3 regions of the Streptomyces sp. NPDC048338 genome follow, and region 2 is predicted to be linked to each of the others. Evidence: riboswitches for the same ligand, from Rfam matches in the RefSeq annotation. Region 2 holds a riboswitch; each other region holds the start of a gene.

Region 1 (7,453 bases), on a different contig from region 2:
CTGCGCAATCACCAGGATGTCGAGCTCGTTCTGCACCCCCTGCGCGTCCTCACCCCTGTCTTCATGCGAGATCTGGCGGAGGCGGCCGAGGACCACTCCTGGATCGTGCTCTTCTTCGACACCTGGGAACGCACCGAACCCTTTCTGGATGCCTGGCTGCGCAGCTTGGTGTTGAGCGACAGCCACGGTGACCTTCCGGTGAACGTCATCGTGGTCATATCCGGTCAGGCCGCCCCCGTCGCACGCGAGTGGTCCGAGTACCGCGACGTGGTCGTCGACATCGAGTTGGAGGCCTTCACCGAGGCGGAAGCCCGTACGCTGCTCACGGCCCGCGGCGTCACGGACGAGGCTCTGGCGGCGTCGATCCTGCGCATGTCCGGACGTCTGCCCGTGCTGCTCGACACCCTCGCACGCGTCCGTCCGTCAAGCGCGAACGGCTTGGAGGACGCCTCGGAAACCGCAGTCGACCGCTTCCTCCACTGGGTGAGCGACCCGCATCGGCGAGCCGCCGTCCTGGCGTGCGCCCTGCCCCTCCACGTCAACGAGGACGTCTACCGCGCCGTCGCGCCGCAAGAAGTCGGGACCGAGTACGCGTGGCTGCACGGGCTCCCGTTCGTCTCCGGACAGGGCGGCCGCTGCCGCTATCACGACGTCGTACGCGCCAGCATGCTCCGTTTCCAGCGCACCCGGTCTCCGCACGATTGGTCCGAACGCCATACCCGCCTCGCCGAGGCCCATGCCCGATGGCGCTCTCGCCTCGAACGCACACTTGATCCCGGCCGCAGGTGGACGAACAGCGACTGGCGGGAACATCGTCTGAACGAGACCTACCACCGTCTGTGTGCCTCCCCGCACTTCCTCGGAAGCACACTCGAAGAGTTGGTCGAAGCATGCGCCGAAGGCCTGCCGGTGGTGCGGCAATGGGTGAACGTACTGTCTCGAGCCGGCGAGGACTGCGCCTCCGAGTCACTCACCGCTTGGGGCCGACGCCTCGAATCCGCCCTCGGTCGGGACCCCATCACCAGCACCCTCACCGCACTCATCACCACTGATTCGCTGGGGCCCACTGCACGGGCCCGCGCCCACCAGCTGCGGGGCCGGCAGTACATGCGTGCCGCCCGCCACGGGGCTGCTCTCTGCGACTTCGATGCAGCACGCACCCTGGACCCTGCGATCGCCGCGATCCACTCCGACCGAGGCACCGCGCTGACCTGGCTGAGACGTTTCGAAGAGGCTGTCGTCGACTTCGGCCGCGCCATCGAACTCCATCCCGACGACGCATGGGCCTTCACCCGACGCGGCGTGGCACACCGCCTGGACCGCCACTACGAAGAGGCTGTCGTCGACTTCGGCCGCGCCGCCGGACTCCAACCCGACGACGCATGGGCCTTTGCGCACCGAGGGCTGGCCCATCGGCTGGCCGGCCGCTACCACGAGGCGATCACCGACCTCGACCACGCCATCGCACTCAACCCCGACTACGCATGGGCCATCGCCAACAGAGGCGAAGTGCATCGCCTGGCCGGCCGCTACCACCAGGCCATCGCCGACCTCGACCACGCCATCGCACTCGACCCCGACGACGCATGGGGCGCCACCTACCGAGGCGATGTGCACCAGTTGTCAGGCCGCCACGATCTGATGTGGAACAGCAACCACGACACCGGCATCGATCCCGACTACCCGTGGGCCGTCGCCAACCGAGGAGTGGCGCATCGGCTGGCCGGCCATGACGACCGAGCCATCACCGACCTCGACCACGCCATCGAGCTCGACCCCGGATTCGGGTGGGCCATCGTGAACCGAGGTCATGTGCACCGAAGAACGGGCCGGCACGGCCAGGCACGCTCGGACTTCGAACGTGCCCTCACGATCGATCCGGACAAGGCGGAGTACCTCCTGAACAAGGCGATCCTCACCAGCACGACCGAAGGACTTCGTGCCGCCTCCGACAGTTGGCGTTCGCTGGCCGAGCGCCAGGGCGACCTCGGAGACGCGTACGACCTGCTCGCCGCCTTCCTGGCGTCGCTGATCACCGGAAGTCCGGGGCAATCACGCATCGCCTTCCAGCGGTTCATTCTCGAGGAGCCGAGCTCGGACGTCACGGATGACGCCGTCGGGTTCCTCGATGACCTCATACTCGGCACCTCGATGGAGCGAGACCGTGTTGCCGGCTACCACCGGGCGCTGTCGCACCGACGGAGCCAACTGCGGGAGTAGCGCGCCCGGGCGCAGGGGCGACGACGGACTGCTTCTCTCTGTTCGACTGCTTCTTCTGTTCGACGCTGGAAGATCGCGTGCGGCCGGGTCACGGTTCGGACATCTCGCGGCATCTCGCCTCCTGACAGGGATCACCGCCCTCGTCGCAGGACGGATCACGCCGAGCCGCTACGGACCGGGGTGTAGTGGACGACGGCGTTCTGGCACGGGCCCTGGGCGTACACGTTCAGCGCGTCGGCCTCGGCCTGGTCCGCGCTCAGGCCCCAGCGGAGCTTCGTACCGGTCCACTCGGCGACGTAGCGGCACGTCGCGTCCGGCGACGGCGGCATCCAGGCACGTGGGTCGCGGTCCGACCTCGACCGCTGCACGCGCGCCGTGACGGCGACCAGGCTCGCGGCCGCGCCCTGGTCGTTCGCGTACGCGTCCCTGCGTGACGCGGTCCAGGCGTACGCGCCGGAATCCCATGCCTCGGCCGGGGGAACCAGGTGGTCGACGGTGAGGGACTGGGGGTCGGTCACCTCCTGGCCGTCGTAGTAGGACAGCCATTCCCCCTCCCCGAGCTTGCACCCCGCGGCCACGGGCGGCGCCTCGGTCGCCTCGGCCAGCAGGACCTCCGCCCGGGTGTCGCAGCCGTCGGCAGGGTCCAGGCCGGTGTTCCAGTAGGTGAAGGCGTCGCGGGTGTATCCCGCGCGGGACTCCTCCGCGATCGTGAGCCGGTCCAGCGCGAGGGACAGTTTCATCACCTCCGCCGCGGGCTCGGGGGCCGGGGCCCCGAAGGCGGGGGAAGGCGCGGCGAGCGGGGGCAGGGCGAGAGCGAGTGCGACGAAGCCGTGAGCCATGTTCTTGATCATGGCCTCAGGCATATCGCGCCCTGCTCCACGTCGTGGAGCGCCCGGGCGGCCGGTCGGCCATCCGGAGGAGCGCGTTCACCGGAGAACCGTTCCAGCCCGGCGCTGCCCGGCGCCTGCTCTCAGGGCCGGGACCTGCCGGAACCGGAGGCGCTGAACCCGGCGGCACCGTGGAGCGAGGGTGGACGAGAGGTCCCGGGCTGCCGAGTTCCGCGGACCTCGGCAGTCCGGTCCTCCGTGCTCGCTCAGCCGGTGTGGAGGATCCGGAAGCGATCGGGTCGCCGGGGGTCGCGGTCGACGACCTGGACGGGTGGCCAGGCCCACTGCCAGACGTCGACGCCCGGCGGGCGGGAGAACCGGATCGGCCCGCGGGTGCCTTCGACGGCGAGGTGGGGCCAGGAGCCGGCGAGGCCGGACCGGTCCGTGCCGTGCGAGCGCAGCGCGGCGGCGAGGACGGTCACCGTGTCGTAGCCCTCGAAGGCGACGAAGGAGGGCGCTTCGGGCAGCTGCTCGCTCAGGGCCTTCTCGACGCGTGCGCCGAGTGGGCCGAGGCGCTCGGGCAGGTAGCGCAGGAAGGGGATCGCGGTGCCGTCGTCGCCGAGCAGGTCCGCCCATTCGGTGAACTCCGGCTGCCCGGCCGGAGCGCCGATCAGGAGGTCGGTGAGGCGTCGGTCGCCGCGGACGGCCCGGACGATCGGCACGGCCGGGTCCGGGTGGCCGACCAGGAGGAGGAGGGCCGTCGCACGCGCGTCGACGAGGGCGTCGCAGACGTCGGCGGCGGCGAGCGAGCCCATGTCCAGTTCGACGACGGCGCCGCCGTGCGGAGCGAGGTGGTCACGCAGAACGCGGGTGCCGGAGGCCCAGTAGACACTCGGCTGGGTTGCTACGGCGACGCGCGTGTGGCCCGCCCCGAGGAGGAAGTCCGCGTAGATCCGCCAGCCGTGGGACTGCGCCGGGGCGAGGCGCGCCACCCGTTCCGTCGGCCGGTCGGTGAGCGCGTCGAGCACCGCCGACGAGCAGAGAAACGGCAGGCCGAGGGCGTCGGCCCGGGCGGCAGCGGCGCGAGCCACGACGCTGTGGTACTCCCCCGCCAGGGCGACCACGCCGAGGTCCGCCAACTCCTCCACGGCCGCCGCTGCCTTCTCCGGGTCGGCCGCGGTGTCCCGGACCAGCAGCTCCAAGGGCCTTCCGCCGATCCCGCCGGCGTCGTTGGCGTCGCGAACGGCCAGTCGGAGTCCGGCGAGCACGTGCCTGCCCGCCTCGGCCCAGCCGGGCCGGGACAGCGGGACGAGAACGCCGATCAGGACGGAGGGCCCGTCCGCGTGCTCCCGGCCGGGCGTCGATGGTGGCGTGTTCATGCGTCGGCGTCTCCCTGTGGCGATGCGGTCGTGCCCGGATGGCGTGGTGGCAGGGCCTGGTCGTCCGCGCTCGTTCCGGCCGACCGTGGCGGGCGCGCAGCTGGACGATCACGGCGGACATTGCATCCACCGTCCTCGCGTCTCGGCAACCCCTTTACTCGTCCGCCGAACTGCCGTACCGCACAGGTCCTTTGACCGGCGACCGTTCTCCGGCGTCCGACGCGGCCCGGCCTCGCGACCGGAGAGGCCGGTGCCGCGGGTCCCCGCCCCGACCCGGCTCGTCCCCCGGGCCGTGCGCTCCGCTCGCGGCGGCTCGTGCCTACAGGGGCCGCAGCCGGGAACGCAGGAGGCAGAACTCGTTGCCTTCCGGGTCGGCCAGGACGTACCAGCTCTCGTCACCGGTCTGGCCCACGTCGGCCGGTTCGGCGCCGAGTGCGAGCAGCCGCTCCAGCTCGGCGTCCTGGTCCCGATCGGTGGCGTTGACGTCGATGTGGAGGGGAAGCTTCCCGACCCGTGGGGCGCTGCTGGGGCTCAGGACGAGGGTGGGCAGGCCGGTACCGTCGCCGGGCGGCCCGATCTCGATGCTCCCGTCGTCCTCTCTGTCCAGTTCGACGTAGCCGAGGACCTCGCTCCAGAACACGGCGAGCCGCTCGGGATCGGCGGCATCGATGACCAACTCGCTGATTCGGCATGCCATGCGGGCCAGTGTACGGAGGCGGCCGCGGGGCGGGCGAGGCGCTGGAGGCGGGCTGATCGCGCCGTGACGCGGGGGCGGACCGGCAGCCGCTCACGACGGCACCGCGACCGGCGGGGCAGCGCGCCCTCCCGCTGCGGTTCAGGGAGGGGCATCCCGCCCGGGGGCGCGATCGGCCTCTCCGCGGAGACCGCCGTCACACCGCCTCCGCCTGTCCGGGGTGTTCGCGTCCTGACAGAATGACGCCGCCCGAGCGATGGCGACCGAGGAATCCGGTGTGAATCCGGTGCGGTCCCGCCACTGTGACCGGGGAGCGACTTCCATGCGTGGTCACCGTCCGCGGGCGGGAAGGCCGGGAGGAGTGTCGATCCGGGAGCCAGGAGACTCACGTCGTCGCGATCTCGCCGACACCGGGGCGGATCTCCCCGGAGGAGAGTGGTGACTTCGCCATGCCCGCGACCCTCGACACGAGTCGTGCCCCTGCCCCCGCCGGCCTCACGGCCGCGCCCTCGGCCGGGGCTTCGCCCGCCTGTCTCCCCGCCCGCGGCGCCGTGGGCGCGGGCGGCGCGCCGCGGACCGGGGCGACCCGGGAGGCCGGGCGGGTCGGCGTCGACCGGGCGCCGCACGGGACCCGGCCCGACGCCGTGACGCGCGGCGGCATCCTCGCGGGAATCTCCCGGCCCGGCCGGCGGACCGCCGTCGTCACCGGCTTCCTCGACTGCCGCGCCTGCCGCGCCTGAGCGCCCGGCCGCCCCGCGGCGCGGGCCCGGGCGCGGATGACCCGGCCCCCGGCGCCCTTGCTTCCGGGCGGCCCGGCGCGCCTCCCGAGGCACGAGGGCGGCCCCCGCCCGGTGCGCGACGTCGACCGACCCCCACGACAGAAGGACGCGGTTCATGGACATCACCACAGAGGTCTACCCCGGCGAGGCGGCGCTCCGTCTCGTGGACGAGTTCGACCATCTGCGCCGGCTCGCCGCGCGCGGACGGGTGCCCGAGCAGGACGACCGGCACGCCAGGGAGTTGCGGGCCCGGATCGCCGAGCAGGCGCGGACGCCCGGCTTCCTGGCGGTGACGGCGCGGGCGGACAGCCTGCTGTGCGGGTTCGGCACGGCCACCCGCACCCCGGTGCCGTATGCCGGCGACCTGTTGCCGGGGGACCACCGCGCGCAGGAGTGGCTCGCCGGAGCCGTGCAGGTGTCCGACCTGGTGGTCGCCCCGGCGGCCCGGGGCCGCGGCGTCGCCACGCGGATCCTGGACACGCTGACGGTGCCGGCGCTCGACGACCGGGTCTGGGTGGCGCCCGACCACCGGGACGGCGCGGCGCTGGCCTTCTTCCGTCACCGGGGCTGGCGCCAGACCGTGTTCCCCGGTCCGGGCGCGGGCCCGTCGCGCGCGCTGTTCCTCGGGCCGCGTCACCCTTCGCTCGCCGGGAAGCCCGTGATGGGCTGCTGAGGTGCGCCGCCGCGCCGTCTCCGCGCGGCGGATCGGGCGACCAGCACGGGAGGCGGTTCGCGATCAAGAGCGTCCCGGAGAGGTCAAGGTCACAGCTGATCACCCTGCTGCTCCTTTGTGCACCTGGCCTAGCATCCGGACATGACTGTGCTGCCTGAGGACGGCCTCGTGCTGGCCGCCGACTTCCCCGCAGCGACCCATGCGCAGTGGCAGCGCCTCGTGGCGGGCGTACTGAGCAGGTCGGGCAAGGACGTCCCCGATACCGAAGCCGAGGAGGCGCTGTCCACGGCGCTGGAGGACGGCCTGCGGGCCCGTCCGCTCTACACCGCGGACAGCCCCGCCGCCGACGCCGGCCTGCCCGGTTTCGCCCCGTTCGTCCGAGGCGGGCGGGCCGAGGGCAACACCGCCGGCGGCTGGGACGTGCGCCAGCGCCACCGGACCGCCGATCCCGATGCCGTCCTCACGGACCTGGAGAACGGCGTCACGTCGCTGTGGCTGTCCGTGGGTCCGGCCGGCATTCCGGTGACGGAGCTGGACCGGGCTCTCCGGGGCGTCTACCTCGACCTGGCCCCTATGGTCCTGGACGCCGGTGCCGAGACGGCGGCCGCGGCGCAGGAACTGCTCGGGCTCTACACGAGCCGCGGTGTCGCCCCCGAGGCGGCGCGCGGCAACCTGGGCGCCGACCCGCTCGGCACGGAAGCCCGCACCGGCTCCGCCTACGACGGTGACGGGTTCGCCGCCACGGTCGCGCTCGCGCGGCTGAGCGCCGAGTCGTACCCGGGGCTGCGCGCCCTGACCGTCGACGCCCTGCCGTACCACGAGGCCGGCGGTTCGGCGGCGCAGGAGCTGGGCAGCTCGCTCGCCACCGGCGTCGCCTACCT
Region 2 (7,453 bases):
CAAGGGCTTCACGAAGGAGTACGAGCAGTACTACCTCGCGGAGAACCGCCAGTACGTCTCCTACGACGCGACCCTCAAGGTCGGCCCGTACAACTTCGGTTTCACGGGTGACAAGTCGAGCTGGGTCGAGCACTACCCGTACCAGAACGGCCTGCTCATCTGGCTGTGGGACACCTCGCAGAAGGACAACAACACCTCGGTCCACCCGGGCCAGGGTCTCGTCCTTCCGATCGACGCCCACCCGACGCCGCTGAAGTGGACGGACGGCACCCTGCTGCGCAACCGCGTCCAGGCGTACGACTCCACCTTCGGCTTCGCCCGGACCGACGGCATCACGCTGCACAAGGCCGACGTCGCGGTGAAGATCAAGTCGCAGGCCGGTAACCCGGTCTTCGACGACCGCAAGGGCACGTACTGGTTCAAGGAGACCGAGCGGGCCGGTGTCCAGGTAACTGACACCAACACCAAGATCGCGGTCGTCAAGGAGCCGAAGAACGGCCAGACGATCACCGTCCAGGTGGGTCCGTCGACGAAGTAGTTCGTATCGTCGCAGGTCAAACCATGATCGGCCGTCGCCCTCTAGCGGGCGGCGGCCGATCGTGTTTAGGTGCGTCAGACGGATTTCTTATTGACAGTGGTTCACGGGGGAGTGGTCTCGGCATGCCCGGTGGAGGGTTCTGCAAGTTGCCAGGCGGGAGTGTCGTCGTCGCGATAGGGCTGCCCAGCCCGGCCGGCGACGGTGCCATGGTCCGCTTCCTGGTCCACGCCTCGAACCGGTCCCGCGCCCTGACCAGGCTGCGGAACCTGGGGCTGCGCGCGGTGTACCTCCGGGGGAACGCCGAGCCGCCGACCCCGGACGAGATCACGGCGGTGCTGCACCATCCGGACGGCCTGCTCTGGAGGTCCAACCCGGGCACGGCCCAGGAGCTGTGGCACCCGGTACGGTCCCTGCCGACCGCGAGCTGAGGTCCGTCCCGGACGATCCCGCCCGGTTCGCGGGGCCCCGGTACGCACGAGCGCGGGACGCCCGGCGGTCAGACCGTCGGCGTCCCGGTCAGCTCGACCCCGGCGGCGCGCAGCTCGCCCAGCGCCTTCTCGGTCGTCTCCTTGGCCACCCCCGCGGTCAGGTCCAGCAGGACCTGCACCCGGAACCCCTCGCGCGCCGCGTCCAGCGCCGTGGCCCGCACGCAGTGGTCGGTGGCGATCCCGACCACGTCGACCTCGCTCACCTCCCGCTCCCGCAGCCACTGCGCCAGCGTCATGCCGTTCTCGTCGCGCCCCTCGAAGCCGCTGTACGCCGCCTCGTACGCGCCCTTGTCGAACACCGCCTCGATGGCGCCGGAGGCGACCGCCGGAGCGAAGTTCGGGTGGAAGCCGACGCCCTCCGTGCCCGCGACGCAGTGCACCGGCCAGGAGGTGACGTAGTCCGGCTCCTGGCCCTCCGGGGCGAAGTGGTCGCCCGGGTCCACGTGGTGGTCGCGGGTCGCCACCACGTGCTGGTACGCCGCACCCGCCGCCTCGCCGACGAGGTCGGTGATGGCGGCGGCGACGTCCGCGCCCCCCGTCACCGCGAGGCTGCCGCCCTCGCAGAAGTCGTTCTGAACGTCCACAACGATCAATGCGCGGTGCATGGCGGGTGTCCTTAGCCGGTGGGTGGGAGGGGGTGTCGGCGGGTGGGGCGAGGGGCGGGTTCGAGCCTAGAGACTTCCCCGCCCCTTCGGGAGGGGGCGTTCCGTCGCGGCGCGCGCGGATCGCTACACGTACTCCGTCGGGAGCACCGGCTCGCCGCGCGACAGCTGGATCGCCGACATCGGCAGCCCGGCCCGGGCCGCGATGTGCCGCGACCTGGCCGCCTCCAGCGGTTCCCGGGCCACCACGTCGCCGCCCTTGACCAGCTCCACCAGCAGCCGGTTGTCGGCGAGCTCCGGCGGGACCGCGCCCGTGCCGATGACCTCGGTCTCGGCGATCCCGTCCGCGTCCGTCCGCCGCGCCGCCCACTTGCGCCCGCCGATGGACGACTTGCCGCCCACGGACTTCTTCGCCACGGCCGTCAGCGGCGCCTTCGGGTCGGCCGAGGTGGCACGGGCGACCAGCTTGTAGACCATCGAGCACGTCGGGTGCCCGCTGCCGGTGACCAGCTGGGTGCCGACACCGTAGGCGTCGACCGGCGCGGCGGCCAGCGAGGCGATGGCGTACTCGTCCAGGTCGGAGGTCACCACGATCTTGGTGTCACGGGCCCCCAGCTCGTCGAGCTGCGCCCGCACCCGGTGCGCCACGAGGAGCAGGTCGCCGGAGTCGATCCGTACGGCCCCGAGCTCCGGCCCGGCGACCTCGACGGCGGTGCGGACGGCCTCGGCGACGTCGAAGGTGTCGACGAGCAGGGTCGTCCCCCGGCCCAGCGAGTCGACCTGGGCGCGGAAGGCGTCCCGCTCGCTGTCGTGCAGCAGGGTGAAGGCGTGCGCGGAGGTGCCGACGGTCGGAATGCCGTAGCGGAAGCCCGCCGCCAGGTCGGAGGTGGAGTCGAAACCGCCCACGTAGGCGGCCCGGGAGGAGGCGACGGCGGCCAGCTCGTGGGTGCGCCGCGCGCCCATCTCGATCAGCCGCCGGCCGCTCGCGGCCGCCGACATCCGGGAGGCCGCGGCGGCGATCGCCGAGTCGTGGTTGAGGATCGACAGGATCACGGTCTCCAGCAGCACGCACTCGGCGAAGCTGCCCTCGACCCGCAGGATCGGCGAGCCGGGGAAGTACACCTCGCCCTCGGGGTAGCCCCAGATGTCGCCGGAGAAGCGGTAGCCCGCGAGCCACTCGAGGGTGGGCTCGTCGACGATGCCCTGTTCGCGCAGGAAGCCGAGGACGGCCGGGTCGAACCGGAAGTTCTCGACGGCGTCCAGGACGCGCCCGGTGCCGGCCACCACTCCGTAGCGCCGCCCCTCGGGCAGCCTCCGGGTGAAGACCTCGAAGACGGAGCGCCGGTCGGCGGTGCCGGCCCGGAGGGCCGCCTGGAGCATGGTCAGCTCGTACTGGTCGGTGAAGAGCGCGGTCGACGGCACGTCCACCGGGAGCCCAAGGTCCGCAGCGTTCATGTCAGCGATGCTACCCCGAATACTCGTCAGAGTGACGATTTCTAGGGGCGCGCCCGTGACCCGTTTGTGCGACAGGCCACGGAGAGTGGCAGCATGGGGTGAGTGAGCGTCGCGCCTATTGAGATCGAACAGACGGAATCGGCTGAAGAGACCTTCGCCGTCGTCGAGCCGGACGTCCCGTGGGTCACCCTCGTCCACAACGACCCGGTCAACCTGATGAGCTATGTGACCTACGTCTTCCAGACGTACTTCGGTTACTCCAAGGACAAGGCGCACAAGCTGATGCTCGACGTGCACCACAAGGGCCGCGCGGTGGTCTCCAGCGGCACCCGCGAGGAGATGGAACGGGACGTGCAGGCGATGCACGGCTACGGACTGTGGGCGACCCTCACCCAGGACCGCGGCTGATGGCCGGCCGGTTCGAGACGCTGCCCGGCGGCGGCGCGGCCGTCGCGCTCGACGAGGTCGAGATCTCCATCCTCCGCTCCCTCGCGGTCCAGCTCATGGAGCTGATCGGACCGGGCGACGAGCCCGTCGAGGGTGAGGACCCGCTCGCCGCGCTCTTCGCCGAGGGCCCGAGCGAGCCCCCCGCCGATCCCGCCCTCAAGCGGCTCTTCCCCGACGCGTACGGCGACGCGGACGAGGAGCAGCGGGCGGCGGCGGCCGACTTCCGCCGCTACACCGAGAAGGACCTGCGGGCCCGCAAGCGCGAGGACGCCCTCGCGGTCGTCCGCAGCCTGGACACGCTCACCCCGGTCGACGAGGGCGGGGCCGTCCTCAAGCTGACCGCGGACGAGTCCCGGGCCTGGCTCGGCGCGATCAACGACCTGCGGCTGACCATCGGGACCCGCCTGGAGGTCACCGACGAGGACGGGGGAGAGGGGCTGTACCGGCTCCCGGACTCCGACCCGCGCAAGCCGATGGTGATGGCGTACCTGTGGCTGGGCGCGCTCCAGGAGTCGCTCGTCGAGACGATGATGCCGTAGGGAGCGCCCTGGGGGAGCCCGCCTGGCGCGGCGCTCCCGGGTGCCCCGGCGGCCCGTGTTCCGTCCTGGCCGCCGCAGCCGTCCCGTCGGTCCGAAGCCGGGTCGACGGGACGCTTCCGTCCCCCCGCGCGGACCTCTTCCGTTCGCTCAGCGGACGCTCAAATCCGGATAACGAATACGTCACCAAAGTGTTCTAGCTTGCCGTGTTGAGTCCTCTTTGTCTGCTTCTTCCTGTGGTGTGCGCCACAGTGGTGCCCGTCGATCGACGTTTCACGCGTGATAGATCTTCACGACCGCCCGGGGACGCCACCCCTGTTCCCGGGGGCGCTCGAGCCGGCTGACCGCCGGTAGCACTCCATTCCACATCCGGGGGGATCAGGACCTGATCCGCAGCCAGACGCAGTCGGCGCGGGTCAGCATGGAGAAAGGCGCACCACCATGACCTCAGTGCAGGTCGACAAGCAGCACGACGGCACCGACGGGGCCGTGGGCGGCGGCGAGGGCTACCAGCGTGGCCTCGGCGCCCGGCAGATCCAGATGATCGCCATCGGCGGTGCCATCGGCACCGGACTCTTCCTCGGCGCGGGCAAGGCCATCTCCAAGGCCGGCCCCAGCCTGATCCTGGCCTATGCCATCGCGGGCCTGGTCATCTTCTTCATCATGCGGGCCCTGGGCGAACTGCTCATGTACCGCCCGGTGTCGGGCTCCTTCTCGGAGTACGCCCGCGAGTTCGTCGGCCCCTTCTGGGGATACGTGACCGGCTGGACGTACTGGCTCTTCTGGGTCGTCACCGGCATCACCGAGGTCACCGCGGCCGCCAAGTACATGGCGTTCTGGACACACGGGAGTTTCCCGCAGTGGGCCTTCGCGCTGATCTTCACCGTCATCCTCTACGGCGCGAACCTGATCTCCGTGAAGCTCTTCGGTGAGCTCGAGTTCTGGTTCTCGATGGTCAAGGTCACCGCGATCGTCGGCATGATCCTCATCTGCGCCGGCATCCTCACCATCGGCTTCTCCGACGCGGCCGAGACCGCCTCCGTGGCGAACCTCTGGAACGACGGCGGCTTCTTCCCCAAGGGCCTCGGCGGCACGCTGATGACCCTGCAGATCGTGATGTTCGCCTTCCTCGCGGTCGAACTGGTCGGCGTCACCGCCGGCGAGTCCAAGGACCCCAAGACCGTCCTGCCCAAGGCGATCAACACCGTCCCGTGGCGCATCGCCGTCTTCTACGTCGGCGCCCTCATCATGATCCTCTCGGTCGTGCCGTGGTCGGAGTTCCAGCCGGGCGTCTCCCCGTTCGTCGCCGCCTTCGAGAAGATGGGCCTCGGCATCGGCGCCGCCATCGTCAACTTCGTGGTGCTGACCGCCGCCCTGTCCTCCTGCAACTCGGGCATGTACTCCACCGGCCGGATGCTGCGCGACCTCGCGCTGAACGGCCAGGGGCCGAAGTTCCTCACCAAGCTCACCGGCAACGGCGTCCCGCTGCTCGGCACGACGGTCTCCGCCGCGCTGATGCTGGTCGGCGTGTGGATCAACTACGTGGCGCCGGGCAAGGCCTTCGACTACGTCGTCTCCTTCGCCACCATCTCCGGCATGTGGGCCTGGATCATGATCCTGGTCTGCCAGATCCGCTACCGCGCCAAGGCGAACCGCGGCGAGCTGCCCGAGTCCGGCTTCAAGGCCCCGGGTGCCCCGTTCACCAGCTGGTTCGCCCTCGCCTTCATCGGCATGGTCATCGTGATGATGGGAATCGACCCCGACTCCCGCGTCGCACTGTGGCCCGGCGCGCCGGTGTGGGCCCTGATCATGGGCGTCTCGTACCTCGTGCTGAAGGCCCGCAACCCGCAGGGCGCGGCGTTCGTCAAGCGCTCCTGATCTCCGCCGTCTCGGCATTCGGGCCGTCGCGTACCACTCCTCGGTACGCGGCGGCCCGCCCGCTTATCCTGTCGACCATGCTGACCATCACCCGGGCCCTGTACGACCAGATCGTGGAACACTCCCGCGCGGACCACCCCGACGAGGCCTGCGGCGTGGTCGCGGGCCCGGCCGGCACCGGCCGCCCCGAGCGCTTCATCCCGATGCTGAACGCCGCGCGCTCGCCCACGTTCTACGAGTTCGACTCGGCCGACCTGCTGAAGCTGTACCGCGAGATGGACGACCGGGACGAGGAGCCCGTGGTCATCTACCACTCGCACACGGCGACCGAGGCCTACCCGTCCCGCACGGACATCTCCTACGCGAACGAGCCCGCCGCCCACTACGTCCTCGTCTCCACCGCGGACACGGACGACGCCGGCCCCTTCCAGTTCCGCTCCTTCACCATCGTCGAAGGCGTCGTCACCGAGGAAGAGGTCCAGGTCGTCGAGGCGTACGCGCAGACCCCCGGAGCCTGAAGCGCCTCACGCCCTCCGCACGCCGACGACGTGATGAGAGACTGATGGGACATCAGGGCGGCAGGACCCAGGAAGCCGGTGCGAATCCGGCACGGTCCCGCCACTGTGACCGGCTCCCGCCCCGGGAGCCGGAAGCCAGGAACTGACCTGCCGCCTTCTCACCACCGACCGGGGACGTGGAAATCCCCGTCAGGAGGCACGTCCGTGTTGACCCGGCGCCGTACACCGCTGCCCGCCCTCGCCCTTCTCCCGCTGCTCGCCGCCTGCTCCGCGCCCGCCGCGCAGCCCCCGGACCCGAAGACCGCCCCGGGATTCCCCTACACCGTCGCCAACTGCGGTGTGCAGACCACCTACCAGGCCCCGCCGCGACGTGCCGTGACGATGAACCAGCACGTCACCGAGGTCATGCTGGCCCTCGGCCTGGAGAAGTCCCTCGTCGGCACCGCCTACCTCGACGACCGCGTGCTGCCCGCCTACAAGAAGGCGTACGACACCGTCCCGGTGCTCGCCGAGGAGTACCCGTCGAAGGAGGCGCTGCTCGCCGCCGACCCCGACTTCGTCTACGGCGGCTACGCCTCCGCCTTCGACGCCAAGGCCGGCCGCGGCCGCGACGACCTCAAGGCCGCGGGCATCGGCACCCGGCTGAACACGGAGTACTGCCCCTCCGGCGCCTCCTCGCTCACCGACCTCTACCGGGAGGTCGACGAGGTCGCCCGCACCTTCGGCGTCCCCGAACGAGGCCGGGAGTGGACCGCCCAGGCCCGCCGGACCGTCGCCGCCACCGAACGCCGCCTGAAGGACGTGCCCCCCGTCTCCGTCTTCGTCTACGACAGCGGCGACAAGACCGCGTTCACCGCCGGCGGCACCGGCATCGGCAACGAACTGATCACCCGCGCCGGCGGCCGCAACGTCTTCGCCGACATCGCCAAGCCCTTCGGCGACGCGACCTGGGAACAGGTCGTCGCCCGCCGGCCCGACGTGATCGTCATCT
Region 3 (7,453 bases), on a different contig from region 2:
GCTGGACTACACCGTGACGAGCCTGCGCCTGGTCGACCGGCTGATCGACGGCCTGCGCCAGGGCGGGAGCCGACGGGCCGACGTCGAGGGGCCGTTGCTCGGCCTCGGTGCCTACGTCGGTGAGGTGCTGGTGCGGGAGGCGGGGGCGGTCTGGGTGGACCTGCCGCCCAAGCACCTGCTCCGGAAGGTGTTCCGGCACCCCGTCGGGGTCCGGTTGCCGGACGGCCGGGTGTGGAACCCCCTCGGCCGGACCGTGAACCGTTTCGAGATCGGCCCGCAGGAGTCGCTCCAGACCTACTTCCTCACGGTGCACGGCCGCCGGTCGCCGCGGGCGCGCCGCGCCGCGGCCCCGGCCGCCCCCGACAGGGTGCCGACGGGCAGTCGCTGACGGTCTGACAGGATGAAAGCCATCCGGTGTCACCGTGGGGCCGGAGCCGCGGACGCGTACGTGTGGTGAAGAGGGTCGGGTGGGCGAGGGAACGGGGAACGTGCCCCCGGCGGCACACGGCCCGGATCTCGGCTCGGCCGTCGAACGTGCCCAGCGGGGCGACGAGGAGGCGTTCGCGGAGGCCTACCGGATCGTGCACCCCGGGCTGCTGGGCTACCTGAGGGGCATGGTCGGCGAGGACGCCGAGGACGTGGCCTCCGATGCGTGGCTGGAGATCGCCCGTGACCTCGGCCGCTTCCGGGGCGACGCCGCGGGCTTCCGCGGCTGGACCGCGACCATCGCCCGCCACCGCGCCCTCGACCATCTCCGGCGTGCCCGCTCCCGGCCCCGCGCCACCGCACTCGAACAGGACGTGTGGGAGCTTCCCGCCCCCGGCGACGTCGCGGCCGAGGCCCTGGACGCCCTGTCCACGGAACGCGCGTTGGCGCTGATCGCGGGCCTGCCCCCGGACCAGGCCGAGGCCGTGCTGCTGCGCGTCGTCGTCGGCCTCGACGGAGCCACCTCCGCCCGGGTACTGGGCAAGCGTCCCGGTGCGGTACGGTCCGCGGCACATCGGGGATTGAAGCGACTTGCCCGTCAACTGAAGGGGAAGGGGAGGTGACGGATGCCTGACGAGCCGTGGGACAGGGCACTGGAGGAGGCTCTCCGGGAGCTGTTGAGCGGGAGCCCGGACACCGCGGAGGACGCCCCTGCGAACGATGCGGCGAACGACGCCGCCACGCGGTTCCGGCCCGCGCGCGAGGCCGCCGAGCGCGAAGTCCCCGCACGCGCCGACGCCGAGGGCCGTGCGAGCGGCGCTCTCGCACGCCGGGCGGCCGAGGAGGGAGCCCGTGCCGCCTTCCGGACGGCCCGTGACGCCGGCCTCCACACCTCCATGCCGACGCGCCGTCGTGACGACTGGTCGCCGGCCGCCGCGCCACGGTGCCAGGGCAGCGCCCTCAGGGCCGTCGTGGCCGGGCTCCTCGCGAGCCTCACGCTGGGCGGTGTGGCCCTCGCCACCGGAGGCCTGCCCGCGGGCTTCCTGGACCCGCCCGCCGCACCGCGTCCCGCCGACTCCGCCACGCACGACCGGGCCTCCGGCCCCGCGGGCACGGAGACCGGCCGGCCGGGACCCTCGGACCTGGGCACCCCCTTCCGGCCGGACCGGCACCCGGTCCCGCCTCCCGCCGAGAACCGTGAGGCGCTCTGCCACGCGGTGGGACTGGGCCGGGAGAAGAAGGGGCAGCGGGGACAGGGCGACGGCAAGGCGCACCGCACCAGCAGTGGCACCGACGCCAAGGCCGACGGCCGGGACGAGACGCTGGAATCGACGGCCTGGCGACGGCTCGCGACAGCGGCCGGGGGCGAGGAGCGGGTCGCCGCCTACTGCCATCGGGAGCCGCGGTCGGACCGGGCCGCGGCCGCGGCGGACCCGCCGGCCGCGGCGAACACCGCCGAGAAGCCGAAGAAGGCGTCGGAGAAGGCGTCGAAGGGCGCCGGGGGCGAGAACGGCAACGGGGGCGGATCGGGGAACGGCGGCGCGAAGCAGTCGTCCGGCGGAGCCTCCTGACGTGCGCCGGGCGGCCGGGGGAGTTCAGGCGGGTTGCGGTGTCAGACGCTTCAGCCCCTTGCGGTCGTAGTAGGACGTCATCGCGAAGCCGAACAGCAGGGCCAGGACGGTGCCGAGCGCGATCATGATCCAGGCGCGGCCGAGACCGGCGTCGCCGCGGGCGTCGAAGTACAGGATCGCCCGCACCCCGTCACTGAGTTGGCGCATCGGTTCGAAGTACGACAGGAAGCGGTAGAACGCGGGGACGGCCTCGAGCGGCACGGTGGCGCCCGACGACGGCAGGCCGAGGACGATGAACACGAACATCGAGACCAGCTGGCCCACCCCGCCGAAGGCGGCGTTGATGGCCTGCACCCCGAGGCCGACCGCCAGCGAGGCGCAGTAGGAGTAGGTCCACAGCAACGGCAGATGGGTCGCGTCCATGCCGAGGATCACGACACAGGCGAGCATCACCAGCGAGACGCTGAGCACCGTGATGCCGGCGGTCATGGCCATCTTCAGCAGCAGCGTCTGCGTGCGGCTGATCGGCACGGTGGGCAGCCGGGCGTGCCAGGGGCCGATCTCGTTGTCGGCGTAGCCGAGGGAGGTGTCCACGGCGTTGTTGATGACGTTGGCGCCGAGGAAGCCGGCGAGGACGAGGAGCAGCGTGTAGTAGAACGCGCTCAGTCCGAGGCCGCTGTGGCCGCCCAGGGGATGGCCGACCTTGGTCACCACGTCCACCGGGTCGACGAGCAGCAGCCGGGTGGTGGAGGTCGTCGCGGCGCCGGTCGAGGCCGCCGTGAGGCGCTCGCCGATCGTGCGGGACGCCTGGTGGGCGGCCGCCGTGGAGATCTGGCTCGCGAGAGAGGAGCCGAGGCTGCCCTTGCCGGGATTGGTGAGCACCGTCATCGTCGGCCGGGCGGTCGCGTTCGCCGTGGTGAGCGCGGCGACCGACGCGGTGAAGTCGGCGGGGATGACGAGCGCACCGAAGATCTTCCCGGAGTCGAGCCGGTCCTGCGCCTCGGCGAGGGTGAGGGTCTGCCACTCGGCGGCGACGGTCTTCCGGTCGCCGGTGATCGCCCGGCTGATCTGCGTCCCGATGTTCTGCTGCTGCCCGGGCGGAGGGGCGCCCCGGTCGGCGTTGACGAGGCCGATGGGCAGGTTCCGCAGGTCGCCCTGGGGGTTGACGACGCCGCCCATGTAGAGGAGGGACAGCAGCAGGGCGAGCAGTCCCGTGAGGATCGTGGGCATCACCCACAACCGCGGACGACGCAGCAGGGTGCCGGCCCGGACCAGCGGACCGTCGTCCGGAGGGGTGCTCGGGGAGGTCATACTTCTCCGTCGGCTCTGGAACAGGTCGGCCCATGATGCGCGGCCCTCCGCCGGGAACCGCGCCGCCTCACCGTGGTTCCCCCCGGCCGGGGCAGGACGCTCGCCCGGAGAGGTGAAGCCACCCGGCGGCCCGGAACCGTACGACGTCCGGGAGGGTGCCGTACGACCCTCCGGGACGTCGTACGGCAGCGCCGCGGGGCGTACGGGTCCCGAGCCGGAGGTCTCGTACGAGGACCTCGGGTCCTCCGGCTCGGGACCCGGCGGGCATCCTGGTGTCAGGTGCCCGGCAGCTCCGCACGCAGCTCGCGCGCCGCCGCGACCAGGTTCTCCAGGGACGCGCGGGTCTCCGGCCAGGACCTCGTCTTCAGGCCGCAGTCGGGGTTGACCCAGAGGCGTTCGGCCGGGATCGCCTTCAGCGCTTCGCGCAGCAGCCCGGTCGCCTCCCGCGCTGACGGTACGCGCGGGGAGTGGATGTCCCAGACACCCGGGCCCGCCTCGCGCGGGTACGCGGCGGAGGCGAGCTCACCCGCCACGGCCATGTGGGAGCGGGCGGCCTCCAGGCTGATGACGTCGGCGTCGAGAGCGTCGATCGCCGCCAGGATGTCCCCGAACTCGGCGTAGCACATGTGGGTGTGGACCTGGGTCTCCGGTCGGACGCCGCTCGTGGTGAGGCGGAACGCCTCCGTCGCCCAGTCGAGATAGGCGGCGTGCCGCTCCGCCCGCAGCGGAAGCGTCTCGCGCAGGGCCGGCTCGTCGACCTGGATGACGGCGGTGCCGGCCGCCTCCAGGTCGGCGACCTCGTCGCGCAGCGCCAGGGCGACCTGCCGGGCGGTGTCGGCGAGCGGCAGGTCGTCGCGGACGAAGGACCAGGCCAGCATGGTGACCGGCCCGGTGAGCATCCCCTTGACCGGGCGCCGCGTCAGGGACTGCGCGTACGCGGTCCAGCGCACCGTCATCGGGTCCTGGCGCGAGATGTCCCCGGCCAGGATCGGCGGCCGCACGTACCGGGTGCCGTACGACTGGACCCAGCCGTGCCGGGTGGCGAGGTACCCGGTCAGCTGCTCCGCGAAGTACTGCACCATGTCGTTGCGTTCGGGTTCGCCGTGGACGAGCACGTCCAGGCCCGTCCGCTCCTGGAAGGCGACGACCTCGCGGATCTCGGCCTCGATCCGCGCCTCGTATCCGGCCGCGTCGAGCCGGCCCGCCCGCAGATCGGCGCGGGCCGCGCGCAGTTCGGAGGTCTGTGGGAAGGAGCCGATCGAGGTCGTGGGCAGCGGCGGCAGACCGAGCCCGGTCCGCTGGGCGGCCGCGCGCAGCGAGTACGGCTGGGGGCGCCTGAGGTCGGCTTCCCCGACGGCCGCCGCCCTGGCCCGGACCGCCGGATCGCGGGTCAGCGCGGACGTCGAACGGGAGGCGAGGGCGGCGCGGTTGGCGGCGAGTTCCGCCGCGATCGCCCCGGTGCCCCGGGACAGACCGCGGGCGAGGGTGAAGATCTCGCCGGTCTTCTGGCGGGCGAACGCGAGCCAGCGTGCCACCTGGGGGTCGATGCCCCGCTCGGCCGTGGCGTCGAGCGGCACGTGGAGCAGCGAGCAGGACGCGGCGACGTCGACCCGCCCGGCGAGCCCCAGCAGGGTGCCGAGGAGGGCGAGGGACTTCTCGTAGTCGTTGATCCAGATGTTGCGCCCGTCGACGACCCCGGCGACCAGGCGCCTGCCGGGCAGCCCGCCGACCGCGGCGAGGTCGTCGAGGTTGGCGGCGGCGGGGCCGGTGAAGTCCAGGGCCAGGCCGTCGACGGGGGCCTTCGCCAGGACGGGAAGCGCGGCGCCGAGCCGGTCGAAGTAGGAGGCGACGAGCAGCCGGGGCCGGTCGGTGAGCCCGCCGAGCTCGCGGTAGGCGTGGGCGGCCGCGTTCAGTTCGGCCGGGGTGCGGTCCTGGACGAGGGCGGGCTCGTCGAGCTGCACCCACTCGGCGCCCGAAGCCCGCAGGTCGGCCATGACCTGCGCGTACACCGGCAACAGCCGGTCGAGCAGGGTGAGCGGCCGGAAGTCGCCGGGGACGCCGGGAGCCGGCTTGGCCAGCAGGAGGTAGGTGACAGGGCCGAGCAGGACGGGCCGGGCGGTGAGGCCGAGCGCCCGCGCCTCGCGCAGCTCCGCGACCTGCCGTGCGGAGTCGGCGGTGAAGACGGTGTCGGGCCCGAGTTCGGGGACCAGATAGTGGTAGTTGGTGTCGAACCACTTCGTCATCTCCAGCGGCGCCACCTCCTGCGTGCCACGCGCCATCGCGAAGTAGCCGCCGAGCGGGTCGGCCGCGACGGCGGCCCGGTGGCGCTCGGGCACGGCGCCGACCATGACGCTGGTGTCGAGCACGTGGTCGTAGTACGAGAAGTCGCCGGTCGGCACCTCGGTGATGCCGGTGTCGGCGAGCTGCATCCAGGTGGCGCGCCGCAGGTCCCGGCCGGTCCTGTGAAGGGACTCGGCGTCGACCCGGCCCTGCCAGTAGCCCTCGACGGCCCTCTTCAGTTCCCGGTCCCGGCCGTGGCGGGGGTACCCGTACAGGGTGGCCGTCGCCGCGGCCCTTCGTGTCGCCCTTGTCGTCACGGAACTCTCCTTCGCGAGCGTGTCTCCATGCGTCCCGGCGACGGGACGAGGGCGCGAAGGGGTGCGTGGACGAACGGACCGTGGCCGCCAGCCGTGTCATGCCGGACGCATGCACATCGGTTCGGGGCGGCTCGCCCGCTCTGTACGCCGACCCGCCCTCGAGGTCACCGGGATGTCCGCGCGCGAACGGTCGCGCGCGGGCAACGGGCAGGTCTTCGGACTCGCGGGCACGCCCGCCTCTCTCCGAGGCGGACACCTAGTGGCCGTCGCTTCCCGGACCCGTACAGGTCCAGTGCGTATGACGGCGGTCGTTCCCACTCACCGCTGCGGGGCAGTCCCGGATTCCCACCGGGTTCCCTCTTGCGACGCGTCCCGTCTGGCGGACGGGCGCGAACCAGTTGCGCCCGCCACCCTAGTCGGCCCGCGAGCGGGTCCGCCGCCACGGAGGCGAGTTGGCCGGGAATCGCGGTCGGGCCGCCGGCGTTCGGGCTCCTTACCCGCGGTGCGGTGTCACGCCGGTCAGCCGCTCCGGGCTGAGCAGTTCGGCGATGCGTTCGGCGGGCAGCAGCCCCTTCTCCAGCGTGAGTTCGGCGACTCCCCGCCCGGTCCGCAGCGCCTCCTGGGCGATGGCGGTGGCCGCGGTGTAGCCGATGTGCGGGTTGAGGGCGGTGGCCAGGCCGATGGAGTTCCGCACGGTCGCCTGCAGCTGTTCGGTGTTGGCGGTGATGCCCGAGACACAGCGCTCCGCCAGGGTGAGGCAGGCGGCGCGCAGCGAGGTGATGCTCTTCGACAGGGCGTGCTGGATGACCGGTTCGAAGGCGTTCAGCTGGAGCTGGCCGCCTTCCGCGGCCATGGTGATCGTGATGTCGTTGCCGATCACCTCGAAGGCGACCTGGTTGACGACCTCGGGGATCACCGGGTTGACCTTGCCCGGCATGATGCTCGAACCGGCCTGCACGGCGGGCAGGTTGATCTCGTTCAGGCCGGCACGCGGTCCGGAGGAGAGCAGCCGCAGGTCGTTGCAGGTCTTGGAGAGCTTCACCGCCAGGCGCTTGAGGACACCGGAGAGCTGGACGAACGCCCCGCAGTCCTGGGTGGCCTCGATCAGGTTGGGCGAGGTCACCAGCGGCAGGCCGGTGATCTCGGACAGGTGCCGCCGGGCCGTCTCGGCGTAGCCGGCCGGGGCGTTGAGGCCCGTCCCGATGGCAGTGGCGCCGAGGTTGATCTCGTGGATCAGCTCGACGGCCTCGGCCAGCCGGTTGCGGTCCTCGTCCAGCATCACGGCGTACGTGGAGAACTCCTGGCCCAGCGTCATGGGCACGGCGTCCTGGAGCTGGGTGCGCCCCATCTTCAGGACGTCGCGGAACTCGAACGCCTTGGCCGCGAACGCGTCCTGGAGCACCGCCGTGGCCTGGAGGAGCCCGTGCACCGACGTGATCGCCGCGATCCGGACGGCGGTCGGGTACACGTCGTTGGTGGACTGGCTGAGGTTGACGTCCTCGTTGGGGTGCAGGTGCTGGTACTCGCCCTTGGCGTGGCCGAGGAGTT

What was found. A riboswitch is a leader RNA that binds a small molecule or an ion and turns the genes downstream of it on or off. The one in region 2 is predicted to bind cobalamin.
Region 1: it holds a riboswitch for cobalamin, as region 2 does, so the genes downstream of both, ACGFZF_RS18480 (hypothetical protein) here and ACGFZF_RS29900 (ABC transporter substrate-binding protein) in region 2, are expected to answer to the same signal.
Region 3: it holds a riboswitch for cobalamin, as region 2 does, so the genes downstream of both, metE (5-methyltetrahydropteroyltriglutamate--homocysteine S-methyltransferase) here and ACGFZF_RS29900 (ABC transporter substrate-binding protein) in region 2, are expected to answer to the same signal.

The regions. Positions count from the first base shown of each region.
Region 1 is NZ_JBICYQ010000007.1:234,318-241,770, forward strand. Features, by position in the region: gene ACGFZF_RS18460 (tetratricopeptide repeat protein) at 1-2,220, shown strand, start outside; gene ACGFZF_RS18465 (HNH endonuclease) at 2,376-3,071, opposite strand; gene ACGFZF_RS18470 (ABC transporter substrate-binding protein) at 3,314-4,426, opposite strand; gene ACGFZF_RS18475 (VOC family protein) at 4,746-5,123, opposite strand; cobalamin riboswitch at 5,346-5,528, shown strand; gene ACGFZF_RS18480 (hypothetical protein) at 5,570-5,860, shown strand; gene ACGFZF_RS18485 (GNAT family N-acetyltransferase) at 6,015-6,572, shown strand; gene ACGFZF_RS18490 (methylmalonyl-CoA mutase family protein) at 6,714-7,453, shown strand, end outside.
Region 2 is NZ_JBICYQ010000014.1:193,246-200,698, reverse strand. Features, by position in the region: gene ACGFZF_RS29940 (immune inhibitor A domain-containing protein) at 1-538, shown strand, start outside; gene ACGFZF_RS29935 (hypothetical protein) at 661-966, shown strand; gene ACGFZF_RS29930 (isochorismatase family protein) at 1,035-1,631, opposite strand; gene ACGFZF_RS29925 (nicotinate phosphoribosyltransferase) at 1,755-3,083, opposite strand; gene clpS (ATP-dependent Clp protease adapter ClpS) at 3,186-3,491, shown strand; gene ACGFZF_RS29915 (DUF2017 domain-containing protein) at 3,491-4,069, shown strand; gene ACGFZF_RS29910 (amino acid permease) at 4,508-5,944, shown strand; gene ACGFZF_RS29905 (Mov34/MPN/PAD-1 family protein) at 6,022-6,462, shown strand; cobalamin riboswitch at 6,491-6,628, shown strand; gene ACGFZF_RS29900 (ABC transporter substrate-binding protein) at 6,670-7,453, shown strand, end outside.
Region 3 is NZ_JBICYQ010000005.1:388,051-395,503, forward strand. Features, by position in the region: gene ACGFZF_RS15110 (hypothetical protein) at 1-388, shown strand, start outside; gene ACGFZF_RS15115 (RNA polymerase sigma factor) at 489-1,049, shown strand; gene ACGFZF_RS15120 (hypothetical protein) at 1,053-1,997, shown strand; gene ACGFZF_RS15125 (YhgE/Pip domain-containing protein) at 2,022-3,308, opposite strand; gene metE (5-methyltetrahydropteroyltriglutamate--homocysteine S-methyltransferase) at 3,584-5,905, opposite strand; cobalamin riboswitch at 6,115-6,267, opposite strand; gene aspA (aspartate ammonia-lyase) at 6,399-7,453, opposite strand, start outside.